Regions from separate parts of the Streptomyces sp. NPDC029674 genome, predicted to be linked through region 2. Evidence: riboswitches for the same ligand, from Rfam matches in the RefSeq annotation. Region 2 holds a riboswitch; each other region holds the start of a gene.

Region 1 (5,035 bases), on a different contig from region 2:
CCCGCGAGAACGGCGGCGGCCAGCGCCCCCGTGGTACCGATGACGGCCAGCTTGCCCTTTGCCCGTACTGCCATGTCTCTACGTCCCTGCCGTTCCCTGAAAGCGATGCGCGGCCCCGTCCGGAGCGGCGCGCAATGCTATGGGCCAGGACGCTCATTTCCCATGATCGAAGTCACCGGGGGCGGGGGGTGTGGGGGAGGGGGCGGCGGGTAGCGGTAGGGGGCCCTGCGGCGTCCGGGACCACGCGGCGTCCGGGACCGTGCGACCGTCCGGGGCCCGCCCCGCATACTGGACCCATGGGCTCCCGTGAGTTCGTCAGGGCCGCTCCGCGGCTCGACGGCATGGTCGTCTCCGCGGTCGGCTACCGCACCGCGGGACAGCGGCCCGCCCTGCACCGGGGCCTGCCGTCCCCGTATCTCACCGTGATCTTCTCGCTGGACGGGCCCATCGCCACCGGCGGCACCCCGGACCAGGCCACCGGGCCGGACGCCGCCCGCACCGACATCGTCGTGGGCGGCCTGCACCAGAGCCCCGCGTACGTCGTCCAGCCCGAGCACGAGGCGGGCATCCAGCTCGCCGTGCACCCCCTCGCGGCCCGCCCGCTCCTCGGCCTGCCCGCCGCCGCCCTTGCCGGACAGCTCGTTGTCGGCGGCACCGACGTCCTCGGCGACCGGGCCGCCGAGATCCGCGAGCGCCTGTGCGGCCTCGACCGCTGGGAGGACCGCTTCGCCCTCCTGTCGGAGTACCTGCGGCGGCGCGCGGCCGCGGACCGCGCCACCGGATCCGTACGCCCGGAGGTCGCCGAGGCCTGGGCGTGGCTGGCCCGGCACGGGGGCGCGGGCACCCTCGGCGGCCTGTCCCGGCACGTCGCGCTCAGCGAGCGCCGGCTGACCGCGCTGTTCCGCGCGGAGACCGGGCTCAGCCCCAAACAGGCCGCCCGCCTGATGCGTTTCCAGCACGCCAAGGACGCCGTGGTCCGCTCCGTCGCGGCGGGCGGTCCGCCGGACCTCGCCCGGGTCGCCGCCGACACCGGCTACTACGACCACTCGCACCTCGTCCGCGACTTCCGGCAGTACACGGAGGCGAGCCCCACCGGCTGGCTGGCCGAAGAGCGCCGGAATATCCAAGCCGGGGCGCACGGCGGAGGCGAAGAGTGGAAGACATGAACACCACACCTGAAACCACCCCCGACACGACACTCGAGATGACACCCGCCCCCGCCATCTGGCCGGCCCTCCAGGCCCAGGACGCCCCCGCGCTGATCGACTTCCTCGTCGGCACCGTCGGCTTCCTGCGCACCGCCGTCTACGAGGACGGCGGCCGCGTCGCCCACGCCCAGCTCGACTGGCCCGAGGGCGGCGGCATCATGCTCGGCTCGTACGACCCCGAGTCGGCCGCCGAGGCCTGCGGAGAGCCGGGCACGTCCGGCGCCTACGTCGTCACCGACCACGTGGACGCCCTGTACGCCCGCCTCACCGAGGCCGGCGTGAAGATCACCCGTGAGATCGAGGACAAGCCGTACGGCAGCCGCGAGTTCGGCATCGCGGACCCCGAGGGAAACCGCTGGTCCTTCGGGACCTACCGCGGCGAGCCGAGGCCCGGAGCGGGCTGAGGACCGGACCGGGCCGAGGCCCGGACCGGCCCCTTGAAGACGCGTGATAACTTGCGCAAGCCAGTCAAACCCACACCTGGGCCAGGGAATCCGGTGCGAATCCGGAACTGACGCGCAGCGGTGAGGGGGACGGGCGGGGCCACGGCCACTGGGTGTCTCCGGACGCCCGGGAAGGCGCCCCGCCCGGCCGATCCCGAGTCCGAAGACCTGCTGGCGCCTCCGCTCGCACACCGGGCGACGGAGGTCGTGACGCAGGCCAGGCTCCGCGTATGAGCCGTGACACCCAAGGGATCGCGTGTCCTCGACAGCCCGTATATCCGCCCTGCTCTGCACCTGCGTGCTCGCACTCACCGCGTGCGGCGACGGCTCCGGCTCCGCACGGAAGTCCGGGGGCGGGAAGGCCGACGGCTACCCCGTCACGGTCACCGCCTGCGGCAAGGACGCGAAGGTCGACGCGCCGCCGCAGCGGGCCGTCTCCCTCGACCAGGGTTCCACGGAGATCCTCCTCACCCTCGGCCTCGCCGACCGCATGGCGGGCACCGGCACCTGGACCGACCCGGTCCCGAAGAGCCTGGAGAAGGCCAACGCGAAGGTGGAGCGGCTCGCCGACCGCTACCCGTCGCTGGAGAAGGTCCTCGCCAAGGAGCCGGACTTCGTCAGCGCCTCCTTCCTCTACACGGTCGGCAAGGGCGGCGTCGCCGACCGCGCGAAGTTCACTGAACTCGGGGTCCCCGTCTACGTCTCGCCCACCGACTGCGCGGGCAAGGACAACGACGGCGCCGGCGACGGCAAACGCCTCAAGACCCTCACCATGGACACCGTCTACGGCGAGGTGCGCGACCTGGCGAAGGTGTTCCACGTCGAGAAGCGCGGCGAGAAACTGATCGCCGACCTGAAGCGCCGCGTCACGAAGGCGACGCGGGACATCGACAAGGCCGCCGCCTCCGACACCACGCTCCTGTACTGGTTCGCCAACTCCGACGCCCCGTACATGGCGGGCTGCTGCGGCGCGCCCGGCATCATCACCCGCGAGCTCGGCGCGAAGAACGTCTTCGACGACACGCGTGAGGAATGGCCCCAGATCAACTGGGAGACCGTCGCCGACCGCGACCCCGACGTCCTCGTCATCGGCGACCTCACCCGCAAGTCGCAGTCGGCCGAGAGCGCGGCCGCGAAGATCAAGTTCCTGGAGACCAACCCGGCGACCAAGAACCTGACCGCCGTGAAGAAGAAGCGGTACGTGCTGCTCAGCGGCCAGGCCATGAACCCCACGATCCGCACGGTCGACGGCATCGAGCAGGTCGCGGCAGGGCTGCGGAAGTTCGGGCTCGTCAAGTGACGGAGGCGGCACCCGTACTCGCCCCAGCGCCCACCCCCGTCTGGAAGGGGGTGCGGCACGGGCTGCTGTGGCTGGCCGGAGCCGCCGCGCTCGTCCTGTCCGTCTCCGTGGCCGTCACCATCGGCCCGGCGGACATCTCCGTGCCGGACGTATGGGCGACGGTCGCCGCCCACCTCGGCTGGGGCGACAGCCCGCTCACCCCGATCAGGGACGGCATCGTCTGGAACCTGCGGATGCCGCGCACCCTGCTCGCCGCGGTGTGCGGCGCGGGCCTCGCGGTCTGCGGGGCGGTCATGCAGTCCCTGCTCCGCAACCCCCTCGCCGACCCGTTCGTGCTCGGGGTCTCGTCCGGGGCGTCCACGGGAGCGGTCGCGGTCGTCGTCCTCGGCGTCGGCGGGGGAGTGGTGTCGGTCTCCGCGGGCGCCTTCGCGGGCGCGCTCTGCTCCTTCGCGCTGGTCCTGCTCCTCAGCCACACGCTGGGCGACACGACGGACCGCGTCGTGCTGTCCGGCGTGGCGGCCATGCAGCTGTTCTCCGCGCTCACGTCGTTCGTCGTCCTCACGGCGGGCGACGCGGAGACCACCCGCGGCATCCTCTTCTGGCTCCTCGGCTCGCTCAGCGGGATCGGCTGGACGGACGTCTGGCTGTGCGGGGCCGTGCTCGCGGTGGCGCTCGCCGTCTGCCTCGGCCACGCCCGCACGCTCGACGCCTTCGCGTTCGGCCCGGAGGCCGCGGCGGCGCTGGGTGTCCGGGTGGCCCGCACGCGGCTCGTCCTGCTCTGCACGACCGCTCTGCTCACCGCGGCCCTGGTCAGCTCGGCGGGCGCCATCGGCTTCGTCGGCCTCGTCCTGCCGCACGCGGCCCGCGCGGTCGTCGGCTCCGGCCACGCCCGGCTGCTCCCGGTCACGGCGCTCGCCGGCGCGGTCTTCCTGGTCTGGGTGGACACGCTGGCCCGCACGGCCCTGGACCCCCAGGAGGTCCCGGTCGGCGTGGTGACCTCACTCATCGGCGTACCGGCGTTCGTGGCGGTGCTGTACCGGACGCGGAGGACGTCATGACGTACGACGTGCTCCTTCCCGGTGCCGGTACCGATGCCGGTGCCACGGGCCTCCGCGCCGACCGCGTCTGCCGGGAGGCGGGCGGACGCCTCGTCGTCGACGGCGTCAGCCTCGCCCCGCCCGACGGCGCCATGGTGGGACTCCTCGGCCCCAACGGGTCCGGCAAGTCCACGCTCCTGCGCCTCCTCGCGGGCGTCCTCGCCCCCGCCTCCGGAGTGGTCACCCTGGACGGCCGCCCGCTGCCCGACACGGGCCGCCGCGAGGTGGCGCGCCGGATCGCCGTGGTCGAGCAACACGCGTCCACGCAGGTCGAGTTGACCGTACGGGATGTCGTACGTCTGGGCCGTATCCCGCACCGCCGCGCGTGGTCGACCCCCACGCCCCACGACGAGCGGGCCGTACGCGAGGCCCTCGCCCGCACCGGGCTCACCGAACGCGCCGCCCAGGCCTGGCACACGCTCTCCGGCGGCGAGCGCCAGCGCGTCCAGATCGCCCGCGCCCTCGCGCAGGAACCCCGCGAACTCCTCCTCGACGAGCCCACCAACCACCTCGACATCCAGCACCAGCTGGACCTGCTGTCCCTCGTGGCGGAGCTCCCCGTGACCAGCGTGATCGCGCTGCACGACCTCAACCTGGCGGCCATGTTCTGCGACCACCTGCTGGTCCTCAAGGAGGGCATGGCGTACGCGGCGGGCACCCCGGCGGAGGTCATCACGGAGAAGCTGATCGCGGAGGTGTACGGGGTGCGGGCGGTGGTGACGCCGGGGGAGGACGACGACTCCGGGAGCGGGCCGGAGGGCGGGCGGCCTTCGGTGCGGTTTCTGCGGGGCTGAGGGGCGGGGGCGGGGGCGGCGCCCAGGCCAGAGGCGTACGAATGGCCCTTAACACGGCTCCACCGGCGCCCATAGGTTCACCGAAGGGTGCCAAGTGGCCCTTGAGGAACCGCGAGAAGGAAGGCCCGCAGCGATGCCAGAGACACCGGCCGTGCCGACGACAGCACCGATATCGGTGATCGCGCACCTGAGC
Region 2 (5,035 bases):
TGACGCACACGATGCGGTAGCCCTTGAGCCTGGCCGCCATGGCGAGCGAGATGCCGGTGTTGCCGGAGGTCGGCTCCAGGATCGTGCAGCCGGGCGTCAACCGGCCGTCCTTCTCGGCCTGTTCGACCATGTGCAGGGCCGGCCGGTCCTTGATGGAGCCGGTCGGGTTGCGGTCCTCGAGCTTGGCCCAGATGCGGACCTCGTCGGAGGGTGACAGGCGCGGCAGGCGTACGAGCGGTGTGTTGCCGACCGCGGCGAGCGGGGAGTCGTAGCGAGGCATCCGGGATCGGGCCTAGACCATGCCGCCGGCGACGGCCGGCAGGATCGTGACGCTGTCGCCGTCGGCGAGCTTCGTGGAGATGCCGTCGAGGAAACGGACGTCCTCGTCGTTCAGGTACACGTTCACGAAGCGGCGGAGCTTGCCGTCGTCGACGATGCGGTCGGCGATGCCCGGGTGCCGCGAGTCGAGGTCCGTGAAGAGCTCGGCGAGGGTGTCCCCGCTGCCTTCGACGGCCTTGGCGTCGTCGGTGTAGGTGCGGAGGATGGTCGGGATGCGGACCTCGATGGCCATGGCTGAGGGCTCCTGTCGGGTTCGAGAAGTGCGGGTGGTGGGCGCGCGCGGCGGCGCTGTGCTGAGTGTGGTGCGTCGGCGTACGCGGGGTGCGCCCGGGTACGGGGTGCGGCGCCGCGGCCCACGGCCGGGCGGCGGATCGGTTCAGCGGGAACAGATCGCGCTGGCGAGGCGGCACAGGTCGACGTGCAGCCGCGCGACAAGCAGCACGGGGGGTGCGCTCGGCGTCTCTTCGCTCACGTCATGGGGAACCATGCGGTCATCGTATCGATTCCCGGTCCGGATCCCGGAATGTGATCTCACCTGGTGGACGGAATCCGTTCAGGATGCGGGCGGCGGCAGATAGATCACGGTCGGGGCGCCGGTCACCGGATGCGTGCTGACCTCGGCCGTCACGCCGTACACGGTGGCGAACAGCTCGGCGGTGAGGACCTCCTTCGGCGCCCCGGAGGCGACGAGGCGGCCGCCGTCGAGGACGTGGAGGCGGTCGCAGTAGTACGCGGCGAGGTTCAGGTCGTGCAGGGCAAGGAGGTTGGTCGTGCCCAAGTCCCGTACGAAGGAGAGGATTTCGAGCTGGTAGCGAATGTCGAGGTGGTTGGTGGGCTCGTCGAGGACGACGAGGGTGGGCTGCTGCACGAGGGCGCGGGCCACCAGGGCGCGCTGGCGCTCGCCGCCGGAGAGGGAGGGGAACGCGCGGTCGGCCAGCCCTTCGACGCCGACCCGGGCGAGGGCCGCCGTGACGAGCTCCTCGTCGGCCGCCGTGTCCGCCTCCCAGAACCGCTTGTGCGGGGAGCGGCCCATCGCGACGACCTGCCGGACGGTCAGCTCGAACGCCGCCTGCCCGTCCTGCGGGACCGTGGCGAGGCGCCGGGCACGCGCCTTCGGGGTCATGGCGTGCAGATCGTCGCCGTCGAGGAGGGCGCGGCCCGCGGTGGGGCGCAGCGTGCCGTACACGCAGCGGAGCAGCGTCGTCTTGCCGCTGCCGTTGGGGCCGACGACGCCGACGGTCTCGCCGGGGGCGGCGGTGAGGTCGACGGCGTCCACGAGGAGCCTGCCGTCGACCTCGTACGAGAGGCCTTCCGTGCGCAGCTCGCCGACGGGAGGGGCGGGGTTCACGCGAGGGTTCACGCGGATACTCCTTCGGTGCGCCGCCGCAGCAGCCACAGGAAGAACGGGCCGCCGGTCAGCGCGGTGAGCACGCCGACGGGGATGTCCTGCGGCGCGGCGACGGTGCGTGCGGCGAGGTCGGCGACGACCAGGAACACCGCTCCCATCAGCGCCACCACGGGGAGCAGCGCCCGGTGCGCGGCGCCGACGAGCATGCGGGCGGCGTGCGGCACCATCAGGCCGACGAAGCCGATGGCTCCGCTGTACGCGACGAGGACGCCGGTCAGGAGCGAGGCGAGGACGAAGACGCCGGCGCGGAAACGCGTGGCGTCCAGGCCGAGGACGGTGGCGCCCTCCTCGCCGGCGAGGAGCAGGTCGAGGGGGCGGGCCATGGTCATCAGGAGGGCCGTGCCGAGGACGAGGGTGGCGCAGGGCAGGGCGAGCATGTCCCAGCGGGCGCTGCCGAGGCCGCCGAGCGTCCAGTAGAGGACTTCTTGGAGGTGGTCCGCGCTGTCGGCGGTGACCAGGATGAGGCTGGTCAGCGCGGTCAGGATGTACGAGACGGCGACGCCCGCGAGGATCAGGCGCCCGGTGGCGAAACCGCCGCCACCGCTGCGGGCCAGGGTGTAGACGAGGATCAGGGAGAGCAGCGCGCCCGCGAAGGAGGCGGCCGGGATCGTGACGGTGGTGGACAGGGCCGCGCCGAGGCCGAAGACGCCGCCGAGGACGATCGCGCAGACCGCGCCGACGGAGGCGCCCGAGGAGACGCCGAGGAGGAACGGGTCGGCGAGGGGGTTGCGGACGAGGGCCTGGAGGACGGTGCCGATGACCGCGAGTCCGGCCCCCACGGTCGCCCCGAGCAGGACCCTGGGCAGGCGGACGTCGAGGACGATCGTCCGGAACGGGGAGGGTTCCGCCCGCCCCGTCAGGATCTGCAGGACGTCGGCCGTGGGGATGCGGACGGAGCCGAGGGCGAGACCGGCCACGAGCGCGACCGCGAGTGCCGCACAGAGCGTGGCCACGAGCGTGGCGCGGCGCAGGCGCTTCACAGCTGCGCCGCCAGCTTCCTCACCGCCTCGGGTGCTCGTACTCCCGTGACCATGTCGGAGAGCGGCAGGACCGCGAAGCGCTTGTTCTTGACGGCCGGGACGTCCTGGAGGGCCGGGTCCTCCAGGAGGCGCTTCTTCTTCTGGGCGACCGTCGTGGCGCCGTAGTCGAGGATCAGGATGGTGTCGGGCTTGCGCTCGACGACCTTCTCCCAGGACGCGTCGCTGAAGGACTTGTCCACGTCGCCGAAGACGTTGCGGCCGCCCGCCCGCGCGATGATGTCGTTGCCGATGCCGCGGCCGCCCGCCGTGAAGGCCGTCTTGTCGCCGCTGTCGTAGACGAAGACGGAGAGCGGCTTCCGGCCCTTCGCCTTCTTCGCTGTGGCGGCCAGTTCGCGCTTCGCCCCGCTCACCCACTTCTCGGCGCGCCCGCGCACGCCGAAGGTGGAGCCGACCTCGCGGACCTCCCGGTAGACGTCGTCCATGGAGACGGACTTCTTGGCGCAGCCCTCTACGTTGAGGCGGCTGTCGATGCCGGACTTGGCGAGCGCGGAGCGGCTGCGGCCGTCGCCGGCGAGGAAGGCGCTGGCGTATCCGCCGTAGACGAAGTCGGGGTTGGCGGAGAGCAGCTTCTCGTAGGAGGGGTACTCCTTGGCGAGCACGGGGATCGAGTCGTAGGCCTTCTCATACTTCGGGAGGACCTTGTCGTCGAGGTAGGCGGTGCCCGCGATGTGGTCCTTGAGGCCGAGTTCCAGCATCACTTCGGTGGTGTGCTGGTTCATGGTGACGGCGCGCTTCGGCGGTGCGTCGTACGTCGTCTTCACGCCGCAGTTGGTGACGGTGTACGGGAATCCGGCGGCCTTGGCGGCGGGCTTCGCGTCACCGCCGGAGTCCGTCGAGGAGCACGCGGCGAGCGGGACGAGCAGGGCCGCGGCGGCCAGGACACGTATCGGGCGGGACATGGCTGAGCTGCCTCCTCCAGGGGATTTCCGCGTCCCCTGCGTCGTGTGGAGGAAGGCGGCAGGTCAGTTCCTGACTCCCCCGCCCCGGCCGGGGTGGGGTCACAGTGGCGGGACCGTGCCGGGTTCGCACCGGCTTCCTGGGTCCTGCCGCCTTCATGAGTAAAGCTCAGTATGCCTGTACGACCTTTACCTCTTCCTCGGTGACCTCGCCGTCGACGATCCGGTACGAGCGGAACTGGAAGGGGCCCGCGTCGTCGGTGTCGGCCGTGGAGACCAGGACGTAGTGGGCGCCGGGCTCGTTGGCGTACGTGATGTCGGTGCGCGAGGGGTAGGCCTCGGTCGCGGTGTGCGAGTGGTAGATGATCACCGGCTCCTCGTCGCGGTCGTCGAGATCGCGGTAGAGCTTGAGCAGGTCGCCCGAGTCGAACTCGTAGAACGTGGGCGAGCGCGCGGCGTTCAGCATCGGGATGAACCGCTCGGGGCGGCCGGTGCCCGCCGGGCCCGCGACCATGCCGCACGCCTCGTCGGGGTGGTCCTGGCGCGCGTGCGCGACGATCTGGTCGTGGAGGGCCTGGGTGATGGTCAGCATGGCGTCAGGATAAGCAGAGGGGCACGTACGTACCGGAATGTGGTACGTACGTGCCCGAATGCTGGACAGCGGCCTTGGGGAGCCGGTCAGTCCTTGGAGACGCGGTCGCCGGCGCTCTCCTCGGAGAGGCCGATCTTCCGCTTGTTGAAGGCCGCGGCCTGCGGGTTGCGGCTCTTCAGGACCAGGTAGGAGATACCGAGGATCGCGGCCCACACCGGAGCGGCGTACAGCGAGATCCGCGCGTCCTTGTCGACGCCCATCATCACGATGACCATGCCGATGAAGAGCAGGGCGAACCAGCTGGTGTACGGGGCGCCCGGGGCCCGGAAGGTGGACTGCGGCAGCTCGCCGCGGTCGGCCTTGCGGCGGTAGCGGATCTGGCAGGCCAGGATCATGATCCAGGCCCACATGCCGGAGATGGTGGCGAAGGAGACGACGTAGTTGAACGCCTCGCCCGGCCACTGGTAGTTGATCCAGACGCCGACCAGCATGAACGCGGCGGAGGCCGTGGTGCCGATCAGCGGCAGGCCGTTCTTCGTGAGCTTGGTGAAGAACTTCGGGCCCTGGCCGTTGAGCGCGAGGTCGCGCAGCATGCGGCCGGTGGAGTACATGCCGGAGTTGCAGGAGGAGAGGGCGGCGGTGAGGACCACGAAGTTGACGATCGCGGCGCCGACGCCGAGGCCCATCTTCTCGAAGGCGGCGACGAACGGCGAGACGCCGGGCTGGAAGTGCGTCCACGGCACGACCGACAGGATCATGA
Region 3 (5,035 bases), on a different contig from region 2:
AGCCGGGCAAGGCGGCCGCGCGCTGGTGGCAGCGCGAGCACAGCACTCTTCTGCTGCGTGACGAGGAGGGCCACGAGGTCGTCGACGAGGACTGGCAGGAACCCCTGCTCGACATCTCGACGGAGAAGAAGCGCGCGGCGCTCGCGGAGATCGTCGGGAAGTGGATCGACGGCTGCGCGGAGGCCGGTTTCGACGCGGTGGAGCCCGACAACCTCGACTCCTACGAACGCTCGGACGGCCTGCTCACCACCGGTGACGCGGCCGCCTTCGCCCGGCTCCTGGCCCGGCGCGCCCACAGCGAGGGGCTGGCCATCGCCCAGAAGAACACCACCGACCTGCTCGACCACCGCGAGCGGATCGGCTTCGACTTCGCCGTGACCGAGGAGTGCGCGCGCTACAAGGAGTGCCCGGACTTCGTGTCCGCGTACGACGGGAAGGTCTTCGACATCGAGTACGTGACGAAGGACTTCGACACCGCCTGCCAGACGTGGGGCAAGGAGCTGTCCGTCACGCTGCGCGACCGCGACGTCCGGCCCGCGGGCGAGGACGGCTACGTGTACCGGCACTGCTGAGAGTCCGGGCCGGGGGCCCCGGCAGCCATGGCCGCCAACTCCTCCGCGGTACGCGGCTCTTGCGCCGCCTCCGCCGCCAGGCCGTACGTGCGCAGCAGCTCGCCGACGGCGATCCCCCACGGCAGGTGCAGCCCGGCCTCCGCCAGGAGGTCGCGCCGGGCCAGCGTCTCGGCCACCGGCCCGGTCCGCACCCCGGAGGGCGTGAGCAGCGCCGCGTCGTCGGCCCAGCGCAGGGCCAGGTCGACGTCGTGGGTCGCCATCACGACGGTCGTCCCGGTGTCCCGCAGGCCTTGCAGGGTGTCGAGGAGGCGTTCCTGGCCGTCGGGGTCGAGGCCCGCGGTCGGCTCGTCGAGGATGAGCACGCGGGGGCGCATCGCCACGGCTCCGGCGATGGCGGTCCGCTTGCGCTGGCCGTAGGAGAGCAGATGGGTGGGCCGGTCGGCGAGCGCGACGATGTCGAGTGCGGCGAGCGCCTCGGCGACCCGGGCCCGGACCTCGGCGTCGGGCAGGCCGAGGTTCAGCGGGCCGAAGGAGACGTCCTGTCCGACCGAGGCGGCGAACAGCTGGTCGTCCGGGTCCTGCACGACCAGCTGCACGGTGGTCCGCAGCCGGGTCAGGCCCTTGCGGTTGTACGTCACGGGGACGCCCTCGACGGTCAGCTCGCCCGCGGCGGGCCGCAGTCCGCCGCTGAGCAGCCGCATGAGGGTGGTCTTGCCGCTGCCGTTGCGGCCGAGCAGGGCGAGGGCGCGGCCCTCGACGACGTCGAAGTCCAGGCCGCTGAGCACGGTGGGCCCGTCCTCGTACGCGTAGGACACCGCGCGCAGAGCGACCACGGGTTCGCTCACGGCGCTCGTGCCGCTGCCGGCGCTCATGGTGCTCATGGGAGGAACCTTTCCAGTACGAGGGTCAGAGCCACCAGGCCCACGAGCAGTGCCGCGCCCGCGGCCAGGAAGGGCCGGGAGATCCGGGCCTCGGGCACGAGGACGCGCAGGGTGCCGTCGTAGCCGCGCCCGGCGAGCCCGGCCTGCAGCCGGCCCGCCCGGTCGAAGGCCCGCACGAACGCGGTGGCGCCGAGACCGGCGAGGGAGCGCCAGGTCGCGGCGCGGGTGGTGTGGCCGAGCCGGGCGGCCTGCGCCTGCCGGATCCGGCTCATGGAGTCCAGGAGCAGGAAGCTCATCCGGTACGTGACGAGTGCCACGTCCACGACCGGCGCGGGCACCCCCGCCTTCACCAGGCGGGGCAGCAGGTCCGACATCGGCGTGGTGAACGCGAACAGGAGCACGCCGAGCGAGGCGGCGGAGGTCCGCAGGAGCAGACCCCCCGCGCGCGCAGGACCGCCGTCCGCGAACGCCACGAACCCGCCGGGACCGCCGACTTGGACGAGCAGGGTCAGCGCCCCGGTCACGCAGAAGCCGAGCGGCACGCGGTAGGCGCGCCACAGTTTGCCGGGCTCCACGCCCGCCGGGCCGAGCAGCAGCACCAGCGCGGTGACCAGCACCAGGACGGCGCCCGGCCAGGGCGGCAGCGAGATGGCCAGGGCGGTGAGGCCGAGGCCCAGCACGGCCTTGTCCACGGGGTGCCGGCGGCGCCAGCGGCTGCTGTGCGCCGCCGCGTCGATGGGCAGCACGCCGGGTCAGTCCTGCCCGATGTCGGACGGCACTTCTTCCGCCCGCGCCTGTTCCGCGCGTGCCTGCTCGGCGCGTGCCTGTTCCGCGCCCTGGCGGCGTCCCTTGCGCAGCCCGAAGTAGTACGCGAGGACGCCCGCGCCGATGGCCGCCTGGAGGGCGAAGAGTGCCGACTCGACCTCGCCGGACGGGGGTTCGTACAGCGGCGAGAACCACGGTTCGTAGTCCGGCTTCAGCTCGGTGATCGCCGTCTCGGCCTGGGCGTCGGCCCCCGCGAACGGCTCTTCCTCGTCGTCGCCGAGGCCGAGCGCCAGGGGCAGCACCGCGAGCGCGGCGACGATGAGGAGCAGCAGTGTGTTGATCTTCGCGTTCCGGCTCATCAGGCACTGGCCCCCGTCTGCGTCTCGGTCGTCGTGGTGGTCCCCTTGCGCTGCGGCAGTACGCCGAGGCGGGTGAGCTCGCCCTTGCTCGACTGCACGAGCAGGCGCATCACCAGGACGGTGAGCAGGCCTTCGCTGACCGCGAGGGGAATCTGGGTGACGGCGAAGATGCCGCCGAACTTGCCCAGGGCGCCCAGGAACCCGCTGCCGGGGTCGGGGAACGCCAGGGCCAGCTGGACGCTGGTGACGCAGTACGTGGTCAGGTCGGCGACGAACGCCCCGAAGAACACGGTGACCATGAGCGGCACGTCGTACCGCCTGAGGAGCCGGTAGACCGCGTAGCCCGCCCAGGGGCCGATGATCGCCATGGAGAAGACGTTGGCGCCCAGGGTGGTGAGTCCGCCGTGGGCGAGCAGCAGCGCCTGGAAGAGCAGGGTGATGGTGCCGAGCACCGTCATGATCGGCGGCCGGAACAGGATCGCCCCGAGCCCGGTCCCCGTCGGATGCGAGCAACTGCCCGTCACCGAAGGGATTTTCAACGCGGAAAGGACAAACGTGAAGGCCCCGGAGGCGCCGAGGAGCAGCGTGCTCTCCGGGTGTTCCTTGACCTCACGGGTCAGGGAGCGGACTCCGTGGACGACGAACGGCGCGGACGCTACGCCCCAGGCGATCGCGTGCGCCGGCGGGAGGAAACCCTCGGCTATGTGCATGGCTCAGCAGACCCTCTCCAGCACCTCGTGGATGGACAACGTGCCTTGGCCGGTCTCCTGGCTGACGGGTCGTACCGACCGGACTCCGCCTTCCCGGGTACGTGCGTACCCAGTGGCTGCCGCGAGGGCTGGAGCCGGACTTCCCGATCACAGTGGCGAGGGCCGCACCGGCATCACACCGGATTTCCCGAGCACCAAGGCGTGGTGACACTAGTGCGCAACTGATCTGCCTGACAACTTGCACGGCGGTCACGGCGGTGGCACACCCGAGCGCACACCACCACCGCGTACGCCCCTGCTCAGAGGCCGCCCGGCCGTCCGGCCCGCCCGGTCAGAAGAACTCGTCGAGCAGCCGGTAGAAGGCCAGCTTCCGGTCGTCGATCACGTCGGCCCCGGCTGCCGTCCGCTCCTCGTACCGCCGCAGGAACCGTTCGGCGTGCGCCGGTCCGAACCAGGGGTCCTCCTCGTGCGTCAGCTCCCGCAGCGCAATGGCGAGGTCGGTGTGCCGGTCCGCCCGGCCGAGCCGGACGACGTCGATGACTCCGGTGACGCGGCAGGTCGTCGGGTCGAGCAGGACGTTCTCCGGGGTGAGGTCGCCGTGGGCGACCACCGGGTCCTCCGCCGCCGGGCGGGTGCGGTGCAGTTCGTCGAGGAGGTGCTGCCCGGACCAGCCGGCGCGTTCGTCGTCGAGGTCGTCCAGGTCGATGAGATCGTCGGCGACGTTGCGTGCGGCCTGCTCCATGGTGACCGTCAGGCCGCGGTCGAACGGGCAGTCCGCCAGGGGCAGTCCGTGCAGGGCCGCGGCGAGGTCGGCGAGCGATTCCGCCACCGCGAACCGCTGTTCCGGAGGCCACTCGTCGGCGGCCGGCCTGCCGGGCACCGCCTCGGTCACCAGCCACGCCAGGCGGTCGTCGGCGCCGCGCTCGACGATGCGCGGCACGGGGATGCCCCGGCCGGCCAGCCAGGCGAGGCGGTCGGCCTCGCCCGCGAGTTCGGAGGGCGAGCCGTCGTGGGGGACGGGGGCCGTCTTCACGTACAACTCGGGTTCGGCGGCTCCGGCTCCGGCTCCGGTGAGGTGGTGCACCTCGGCGGCCGATGCGCCGTCCGTCGCGGAAGTCCATCGGTACGCGGCGTACCTCCGCCGCAGATCGCTGCTCATGATCGGCATCATGGCAGGCGGCTCCCTGCGGCCCCCACCCGATATTTCCGGCCGTTCTAGGCCCGGCCGGGCGGCGGAGGGGGCTTCGGCGCTCCGCGCGGGGCTGCGATCTTCGCGTACGCGGGCGCGGAGTCCCCGGAGGCCGTGTCGGCGGCCGGGGTGCGGGCCACGTCGTTCGGCGGCAGCAGCGCGTCGCGGTGGGCGCCGGGGTCCCAGCCGGTCTCCACGACCCGCTTCTGGACGACGATCGCGCCGAGCAGGACGGCCGCGCCGATCAGCAGCATCAGGACGATTCCGCCGGTCTCCCCCGTCTTGGCCGCGTAGCCGACGAGCGTGCCGAACCAGCCGAAGTCGGCGTCGCCGAAGGTCGTGTTCTCCTCGCCGAAGGCGCCGAGGACCTTCAGGAGCAGCGCGGGCAGGAAGGTGATGAGGACGCCGTTGACGAAGGCGCCGAGTGCCGCGCCGCGGCGGCCGCCGGTCGCGTTGCCGTAGACACCGGCCGCGCCGCCGGTGAAGAAGTGCGGGACCAGGCCGGGCAGCACGAGGGCGAGCCCGAAGGCCGGGTGGAAGATCCAGGCGAGCAGGCCGA

Evidence for each region. Region 2 has a riboswitch for cobalamin ahead of ACI2L3_RS03700 (ABC transporter substrate-binding protein). Riboswitches for the same ligand answer to the same signal wherever they lie in the genome.
Region 1: linked by a shared signal. The riboswitch ahead of ACI2L3_RS20030 (ABC transporter substrate-binding protein) and the one ahead of ACI2L3_RS03700 (ABC transporter substrate-binding protein) in region 2 are both predicted to bind cobalamin.
Region 3: linked by a shared signal. The riboswitch ahead of ACI2L3_RS28575 (energy-coupling factor ABC transporter permease) and the one ahead of ACI2L3_RS03700 (ABC transporter substrate-binding protein) in region 2 are both predicted to bind cobalamin.

Annotation. Positions count from the first base shown of each region.
Region 1 covers NZ_JBJDPY010000007.1:435,796-440,830, reverse strand. Annotated here, with positions in the region: gene ACI2L3_RS20045 (haloacid dehalogenase-like hydrolase) at 1-74, opposite strand, end outside; gene ACI2L3_RS20040 (helix-turn-helix domain-containing protein) at 297-1,166, shown strand; gene ACI2L3_RS20035 (VOC family protein) at 1,163-1,612, shown strand; cobalamin riboswitch at 1,657-1,842, shown strand; gene ACI2L3_RS20030 (ABC transporter substrate-binding protein) at 1,908-2,951, shown strand; gene ACI2L3_RS20025 (FecCD family ABC transporter permease) at 2,948-4,009, shown strand; gene ACI2L3_RS20020 (ABC transporter ATP-binding protein) at 4,006-4,842, shown strand; gene ACI2L3_RS20015 (metallophosphoesterase) at 4,976-5,035, shown strand, end outside.
Region 2 covers NZ_JBJDPY010000001.1:830,732-835,766, forward strand. Annotated here, with positions in the region: gene ACI2L3_RS03675 (PLP-dependent cysteine synthase family protein) at 1-280, opposite strand, end outside; gene ACI2L3_RS03680 (MoaD/ThiS family protein) at 293-571, opposite strand; gene ACI2L3_RS03685 (putative leader peptide) at 716-826, opposite strand; gene ACI2L3_RS03690 (ABC transporter ATP-binding protein) at 893-1,699, opposite strand; gene ACI2L3_RS03695 (FecCD family ABC transporter permease) at 1,696-2,727, opposite strand; gene ACI2L3_RS03700 (ABC transporter substrate-binding protein) at 2,724-3,686, opposite strand; cobalamin riboswitch at 3,730-3,880, opposite strand; gene ACI2L3_RS03705 (M67 family metallopeptidase) at 3,853-4,275, opposite strand; gene ACI2L3_RS03710 (amino acid permease) at 4,362-5,035, opposite strand, start outside.
Region 3 covers NZ_JBJDPY010000013.1:110,242-115,276, reverse strand. Annotated here, with positions in the region: gene ACI2L3_RS28595 (endo alpha-1,4 polygalactosaminidase) at 1-572, shown strand, start outside; gene ACI2L3_RS28590 (energy-coupling factor ABC transporter ATP-binding protein) at 551-1,417, opposite strand; gene cbiQ (cobalt ECF transporter T component CbiQ) at 1,450-2,199, opposite strand; gene ACI2L3_RS28580 (energy-coupling factor ABC transporter substrate-binding protein) at 2,206-2,577, opposite strand; gene ACI2L3_RS28575 (energy-coupling factor ABC transporter permease) at 2,577-3,287, opposite strand; cobalamin riboswitch at 3,317-3,501, opposite strand; gene ACI2L3_RS28570 (APH(3') family aminoglycoside O-phosphotransferase) at 3,619-4,449, opposite strand; gene ACI2L3_RS28565 (PTS ascorbate transporter subunit IIC) at 4,503-5,035, opposite strand, start outside.